One region of the Streptomyces sp. NPDC037301 genome, then DNA from elsewhere that is predicted to be linked to it. Evidence: predicted binding sites of a transcription regulator. Region 1 holds the regulator's gene; the other holds the start of a gene.

The links. The regulator HrcA, encoded in region 1, represses chaperone genes, less so after heat shock. The targets are predictions, from matches to a motif close to TTNGCACTCNGNNNNNCNGAGTGCNAA.
Region 2: groES (co-chaperone GroES) is a predicted target of HrcA. The motif match lies at 1,617-1,643, and genes of this name have one in related genera.

The regions. Positions count from the first base shown of each region.
Region 1 covers NZ_JBVJWD010000001.1:372,913-376,950, reverse strand. Annotated here, with positions in the region: gene ACZ7IB_RS01865 (DUF3097 domain-containing protein) at 1-682, opposite strand, end outside; gene ACZ7IB_RS01860 (MBL fold metallo-hydrolase) at 708-1,430, opposite strand; gene hrcA (heat-inducible transcriptional repressor HrcA) at 1,628-2,644, shown strand; gene dnaJ (molecular chaperone DnaJ) at 2,645-3,781, shown strand; gene ACZ7IB_RS01845 (nitronate monooxygenase) at 3,905-4,038, shown strand, end outside.
Region 2 covers NZ_JBVJWD010000003.1:247,299-251,336, reverse strand. Annotated here, with positions in the region: gene groL (chaperonin GroEL) at 1-1,055, opposite strand, end outside; gene groES (co-chaperone GroES) at 1,156-1,464, opposite strand; gene ACZ7IB_RS07240 (hypothetical protein) at 1,992-2,324, opposite strand; gene ACZ7IB_RS07235 (polysaccharide deacetylase family protein) at 2,321-3,292, opposite strand; gene ACZ7IB_RS07230 (THUMP-like domain-containing protein) at 3,521-4,038, shown strand, end outside.

The sequences.
Region 1 (4,038 bases):
GGCACACGCCCGTCTTCCAGTCCTGGCCGCGCGGGACCACCGGCCAGGCGGCGATGCCCACGGACGACGGCTTCACCGCCTCCCACACGTCGATGTAGGGGTGGCCGACCACCAGCACGTTCGCGTCCGAGACCTGGGAGGCGATCCGGGACTCCTTGGAGCCCGGGACCAGGTGGTCGACCAGAACGCCCAGCCTGGCGTCCGGGCCGGGGGAGAACTCGCGCACGATGGCCGGGAGGTCGTCGATGCCCTCGAGGTATTCGACGACCACGCCCTCGATCCGCAGGTCGTCGCCCCAGACCCGCTCGACCAGCTCCGCGTCGTGGCGGCCCTCCACATAGATCCGGCCCGCCCGCGCGACCCGGGCGCGCGCCCCGGGGACTGCGACCGAACCCGATGCCGTACGCGTGGGGCGTACGGGACCGGCCGCCGACGGGCGCACGAGCGTGACCACCCGGCCCTCCAGCAGGAAGCCGCGCGGCTCCATCGGGAACACCCGGTGCTTGCCGAAGCGGTCCTCCAGGGTCACCGTCGGACCCTGGGCCGTCTTCTCGCAGCGGATCACCGCACCGCAGAATCCCGTGGAGACCTCCTCCACGACCAGATCGGGATCGGCGGGAACCTCGGGAACGGGGGCGGACCTCTTCCACGGTGGGGTCAGGTCCGGCTGGTAGCTGCGCATCGGATGACGATAAGACGACAACACGTCACGACACGCCGAAGAGGGCGGTCAGTTGGTCACGCTGGTTCCTGACGAACGTCGCGTCCACCACCGCTCCGTGCCCCGGAACGTACACCGCGTCCTCGCCGCCCAGCGCCAGCAGCCGGTCCAGCGCGGCCGGCCAGCGGGACGGGACGGCGTCCCGTCCCGCCTGCGGTTCGCCGGACTCCTCGACCAGGTCGCCGCAGAGCACCACCGCGGGGGAGCCGGGGACGAGCACCGCCAGATCGTGGCCGCTGTGGGCGGGGCCCGCATTCGCCAGCAGCACCTGACGGCCGCCGCCCAGATCGAGCGTCCACTCGTCGCGCACTTCATGGTGCGGCGCCACCAGCGCATCGACGGCCGCGGCCGCATCGTTCTCGGACACTCCGTGGCGCACCGCGGAGGCGTGCAGACCGTCCGCCCCGAGCTTCATCAGCCCGGCCATGCCGACCGCTCCGTACACCTGGGTGCCGGAGAACGCGGCGGTGCCCAGCACGTGGTCGAAATGGGGGTGGCTGAGTGCGATATGCGTCACCTTCCGGCCGAGCAGGGCCTGTGCCTGGGTCCGGATTTCCTCACCTTCGCGGAGTGTCGATCCGGTGTCGTAGAGCAGCACCCCATCCGCTCCGACCACCAGTGCGACTGTCGCATCCCATCCGGGGAGGCGCCGTCGGCCCACTCCGTGACCGAGTCGCTCCCAGCCGAACTCTTCCCAAGAGGCGTCCATACCGCGAGGCTATCGGCAACGACCTGCGCAGTCTCGCGGTAGCGTGACCGGTCGCCCTTGCTAGGCCCCCACTCGGTCGCCGTACACTGGCCGGGGGATTGCTGGCACTCGTGAGGACAGAGTGCCAGGGGGATTCCTGGGAATGAAGCAGGAACGGCCCGAGAACCACCGAGGAAACACAGCTGGAGGTGTGCGCGATGCTCAGCGAACGCAGACTCGAAGTGCTGCGCGCCATCGTCCAGGACTATGTCGGCACCGAGGAGCCCGTGGGCTCCAAGGCGCTCACAGAGCGGCACAAGCTGGGGGTCTCCCCGGCCACCGTCCGCAACGACATGGCGGTGCTGGAGGACGAGGGCTTCATCGCCCAGCCCCACACCAGCGCGGGACGCATTCCGACGGACAAGGGCTACCGGCTCTTTGTCGACAAGCTTGCGGGCGTCAAGCCCCTCTCGTCGCCGGAACGTCGTGCCATTCACAATTTCCTCGACGGCGCGGTCGACCTCGACGATGTCGTGGGCCGCACCGTACGGCTGCTCGCGCAGCTGACCCGGCAGGTCGCCATCGTGCAGTACCCCTCGCTGACCCGGTCGACGGTTCGGCATGTGGAGCTGCTGTCACTGGCAGCCGCCAGGCTGATGCTCGTGCTGATCACGGACACCGGCCGGGTCGAGCAGCGCATGATCGACTGCCCCGCTCCGTTCGGTGAGACCTCTCTCGCCGATCTGCGGGCCCGGCTCAACAGCCGGGTCGTCGGACGCCGTTTCGCGGATGTCCCGCAGCTGGTGCAGGATCTGCCGGAATCCTTCGAGAGCGAGGACCGGGGAACCGTGTCCACCGTGCTCTCCACCCTGCTCGAAACCCTCGTCGAGGAGACGGAGGAGCGGCTGATGATCGGCGGCACCTCCAACCTCACCCGCTTCGGGCACGACTTCCCTGTGATGATCCGGCCGGTGCTGGAGGCATTGGAGGAGCAGGTCGTGCTGCTGAAGCTGCTCGGCGAGGCCAAGGACTCGGGCATGACCGTACGGATCGGGCACGAGAACGCCCACGAGGGGCTCAACTCCACGTCCGTCGTCGCGGTCGGCTACGGTTCGGGCGACGAGGCAGTCGCCAAACTCGGCGTGGTCGGACCGACCCGCATGGACTACCCCGGAACGATGGGAGCGGTACGCGCAGTGGCACGTTACGTCGGACAGATCCTGGCGGAGTCGTAAGTGGCCACGGACTACTACGCCGTACTCGGCGTGCGCCGCGACGCATCTCAGGACGAGATCAAGAAGGCATTCCGTCGGCTCGCTCGTGAGCTGCATCCGGATGTGAACCCCGATCCGAAGACCCAGGAGCGGTTCAAGGAGATCAACGCCGCTTACGAGGTGCTGTCGGACCCGCAGAAGAAGCAGGTCTACGACCTCGGCGGCGACCCGCTGTCCGCCTCCGGCGGCGGTGGCGCGGGCGGATTCGGACAGGGTGGCTTCGGCAACTTCTCCGACATCATGGACGCGTTCTTCGGTACGTCGTCGCAGCGCGGACCCCGTTCGCGCACCCGGCGCGGCCAGGACGCGATGATCCGGCTGGAGATCGATCTCGCCGAGGCCGCGTTCGGCACCACCAAGGACATCCAGGTCGACACGGCCGTCGTCTGTACGACCTGCAACGGCGAGGGCGCCGCACCCGGCACCTCCGCCCAGACCTGTGACATGTGCCGCGGCCGCGGCGAGGTCTCCCAGGTCACCCGGTCCTTCCTGGGCCAGGTCATGACCTCGCGTCCCTGCCCGCAGTGCCAGGGCTTCGGTACGGTCGTGCCGACCCCGTGCCCGGAGTGCGCCGGCGACGGCCGCATCCGGTCGAGGCGCACGCTCACCGTGAAGATCCCCGCCGGTGTCGACAACGGCACCCGCATCCAGCTCGCGGGCGAGGGCGAGGTCGGCCCCGGCGGCGGCCCGGCCGGGGATCTGTACGTGGAGATCCATGAGCTGCCGCACTCGGTGTTCCAGCGCCGCGGCGACGATCTGCACTGCACGGTCACCATCCCCATGACGGCGGGCGCGCTCGGCACCAAGGTGCCGCTGGAGACGCTCGACGGCCTGGAGGAGGTCGACATCCGGCCCGGCACCCAGTCCGGCCAGTCGGTCCCGCTGCACGGCCGCGGGATCACGCATCTGCGGGGCGGCGGGCGTGGCGATCTGATCGTGCACGTCGAGGTCTTGACCCCGACGAAGCTGGACCCGGAGCAGGAGCGACTGCTGCGGGACCTGGCGAAGATGCGCGGCGAGGAGCGGCCCACCGGCCAGTTCCAGCCCGGGCAGCAGGGGCTGTTCTCCCGGCTGAAGGACGCCTTCAACGGGCGCTGACGGCCCCGCACACCGTTCCCTGCCGCCGGACGGGCTCGCCTGCCGAGCCCGTCCGGCGTTTGAGGACAAAATGGACCGCAGGCCGCGCACGCCGAGGCATGCAGGACGTGACACGATGCGGTCATGTCATCCGTGTTGACCGATCTCTGCCGGTATCCGGTCGTGCAGGCCCCGATGGCGGGTGGTGCGTCCTGTCCGCAGCTCGTCGCGGCCGTCGCCGAAGCGGGCGGGCTGGGCTTCCTCGCCGCCGGGTACAA
Region 2 (4,038 bases), on a different contig from region 1:
TCGGCCTTGATCTGGTTGACCCGGCCCTTGACGTCGCCGGGCTCGCCGCCGCCGTCCACGATCGTCGTGTCGTCCTTGGAGACGGTGACGCGGCGGGCGCTGCCCAGCACGTCCAGACCGGCCTGGTCGAGCTTGAGGCCGACCTCCTCGGCGATGACGGTCGCACCGGTGAGGGTGGCGATGTCGCCGAGCATGGCCTTGCGGCGGTCACCGAAGCCCGGGGCCTTCACCGCGACGGCGTTGAAGGTGCCACGGATCTTGTTGACGACGAGGGTCGACAGCGCCTCGCCCTCGACGTCCTCGGCGATGATCAGCAGCGGCTTGGAGCCACCGGCCTGGATGACCTTCTCCAGCAGCGGGAGCAGCTCCTGGATCGAGCCGATCTTGCCCTGGTGGATCAGGATGTACGGGTCGTCGAGGACGGCCTCCATACGCTCCTGGTCGGTCACCATGTACGGGGACAGGTAGCCCTTGTCGAAGGCCATGCCCTCGGTGAAGTCGAGGTCCAGACCGAAGGTGTTGGACTCCTCGACGGTGATGACACCGTCCTTGCCGACCTTGTCCATCGCGTCCGCGATGAGCTCGCCGACCTGGGTGTCCTGCGCGGAGAGCGCGGCCACGGCGGCGATGTCGGACTTGTCGTCGATCGGGCGGGCGGTCGCGAGGAGCTCCTCGGACACGGCCTTGACCGCGGCGTCGATGCCCTTCTTCAGGGCGGCCGGGGAAGCACCCGCGGCGACGTTGCGCAGACCCTCGCGGACGAGCGCCTGGGCCAGCACGGTGGCGGTGGTCGTACCGTCACCCGCCACGTCGTTGGTCTTGGTCGCCACCTCCTTCACCAGCTGGGCACCGAGGTTCTCGTACGGGTCGTCGAGCTCGACCTCGCGCGCGATGGTGACACCGTCGTTGGTGATGGTGGGAGCGCCGAACTTCTTGTCGATGACGACGTTGCGGCCCTTGGGGCCGATCGTCACCTTGACCGTGTCGGCAAGCTTGTTGACGCCGCGCTCGAGGGCGCGACGGGCGTCCTCGTCGAACTTCAGAATCTTCGCCATGGGAGCTGAGCTTTCCTCTCAAACGAACTGCGCCCCCGACCACCCGGCTGGTTATTTCGCAGGGGGCCAGGGGCGCAGAACAGAAGCAAACGTGGGTGAATTACTTCTCGATGATCGCGAGCACGTCGCGAGCCGAGAGGACGAGGTACTCCTCGCCGTTGTACTTCACCTCGGTGCCGCCGTACTTGCTGTACAGCACGACGTCGCCGGTCTTGACGTCGAGCGGAAGGCGCTCGCCGTTCTCGAAGCGGCCCGGGCCCACGGCCAGGACGACGCCCTCCTGGGGCTTCTCCTTGGCGGTGTCCGGAATGACCAGGCCGGAGGCCGTGGTCTGCTCGGCGTCGAGCGGCTGGACCACAATGCGGTCCTCGAGCGGCTTGATCGCAACCTTGGAGCTAACGGTCGACACGATCCGGTCTCCCCCTTCGGAGATCTCACGGGGTTAAGAGTCTTTGAGTGGCGACCAGGTGGATCCGTCGTCGCGGGTGCCGGACCTGCCAGTCGCACAGTACTGCTGGCACTCTCCAGTGGTGAGTGCCAGCACCGAGACTATGACCGGGATTAGCACTCGGTCAAGCGGAGTGCCAATTCAGCCAGTCGTGGCGTCATGTGGGCCCCGCTCGCGCACGGCGCGACGGGGCGCTGGTCGCATGCGGCAGTCCGGACAACGCAAAGGTCCGGGCAACATAGGGACAACGCGGGGACGGGCCACACCGTTCCGTACGACCGTGGGTTCATACTCGAACCTCCGTACCAGTCGTCGAACCCGCTCCCGCATCACCCCTCGGGCGCACAGGCCTCCTCGCACCCCGTGAACGGCTGCCTCGACGTGCTGCCGGGCCTGCTGCCGGTGGTCCTGGAGGGGCTGATCTGCGTGGGCGCCCCTCTGGCCGCGCTCCTGCTGTGCGTGGTGGCGGCACCGACCGGGCAAGAGGACTACCGCCGCTCGCACCCGGCGTCGGCCTCCGCTCCCCCGTACGATCCCGGCCGGTCCGGCCACCAGTGCCTCAGCGGTGGCGACAACCGCGAGTGCCTGGACTCCTTCAGCTGACGGCAGGCGATGACGACCAGCGGCCCCGACGCCCCGTGGTCGCCTTGCGGATGCGCCTGCGGGCCCGCCGCTGGGGCCGGCTTCGGGTGGGTCACCTTCTGTGCGGCCTTGCGGCCCAGCCGTTCGATCGGGTCCACCGACTGTGCGCACCCGGCGGTGGCGGCCAGGAGCGCACCGGCGGTCAGCAGTCCGGCGAGCAGCCGATGCACCCTTCTCATACGTAGTCCTCCAGCCGGGCCAGGGCGTATCCCTTGTCCGTGATGGTCTTCATGACCGCCCGGACCATGTCGGCCATGCTGCCGCCCCAGTCCTTCCGGCCCTGGAAGTGCGTGAGGATGATGTCGCCGGGGTGCAGGTCCTGGTCCACCTCGCGCCACTTCATGTGGTCCGGGAACGCCTCCGCGTTCCAGAGCGGTACGGCCTTGATGCCGCAGGACTTCGCGATGCGGAGCGTGTCCGCGTTGTAGTTGCCGTACGGCGGGCGGAAGAGGGTGGGCCGCTGCCCGTAGTGCTCCTCGATGATGGCCTGCTGGTCGCAGATCTCGCTCTTCTGCTCGCTGTACGAGAGTCCGGGCAGGTAGGGGTGGTTGAGCGTGTGGTTGTTGAGGCCGACACCCAGCCGCTGCATCTCCAGGAAGTACCCGTAGCTGTCGCGCACCAGGTAGTCGCTGAGGAACGCGCTGTACGGGATGTCCAGCTCGTCCATCATCTGCAGCAGTTCGGGATCCTTCTCGGCACCGTCGTCCATCGTCAGGAAGACGACCCGATCCTTGGTCGGGACGGTGGTGAAGACCGGCGGCAGCGAGTCGTCGCCGCCGTTGACCTCGAACCCCTCGCGGGTGGTGATGTGCGGCTTCACGGCGGGCGGCGGGGGTGCGATCAGCGGTGGCCTGTCCAGCCCCCACTTCTTGGCGAGGGCCGCCCGTACGGCCGGGCTGAACCTCGCGTTCTCACGGAGCCCGGCGGGTGCGCCGCCCTGGCCGGCAAGCTGTCCGGGGCCCGCCCCCGGTCCGGGAACGCCCGGCGGTCCGGCGGCGGGTAGCACCCGGTGCTCGTCGCCGTCGCCGGACGGGCCGCCGGCCTGGGAGGCGCAGCCGGAGCAGACCGCGGCGACCAGGAGTGCGGCCAGGACCGCACAGGCCGGCCGATGCCTGCCGGAGCCCCGCCCGCCCCTCGGTTCAGGCATGCCCGATCTGCTCCTTTTCACGGTTAATTTTTCCTTTTGTCGTACAAGTTGCATGGCGTCGCATCCTGCCAGCACGTGAGGGGCGCCCCGGCCCGACACCGCCACCGGCCCCGCCGGTCAACCCGGCTGGCTCACAATGGGCGCGTGAACGCCTTCGCCCCGAACGACCCGTCCGACGCCGACGACAGGTCCGACGCCCCCGACCCGTCCGACCCCCTCGCCGCTTTCATGACCCTGCGCACCCCCGAGGGCGCGGCGCTCCTGGACGGGCTGCGGTCGTACGACCCCGCCCAGGAGCTCGCCACCGCCACCCGGCTTCGCCGCACCCACCCGGCCTCGCTGGTCTCGGCGGCGCTGGGACAGGCGCGGCTGCGGCAGCGGGCGGTGGTGAAATTCGGTGCCGAGGACGCGTACCGGATGTTCTTCACACCGAACGGCGTCGAACAGGCGACGCGTACGTCGGTGGCCACCCATCGCGCACAGCGGTTCGTGGCGGCGGGCGGGGTGCGGAGCGTCGCCGATCTCTGCTGCGGGATCGGCGGCGACGCGATCGCGCTCGCACGGGCGGGCATCTCCGTCCTCGCAGTGGACCGCGACCCGCTGACCGCCGAGGTGGCTCGCGCCAACGCCGCCGCGCTCGGCCTGGACGGGCTGATCGAGGTGCGGTGCGCCGATGTCACCGAGATCGACACCTCGCCCTACGACGCGGTCTTCGTCGACCCGGCCCGGCGCGGCGGCAGGGGCCG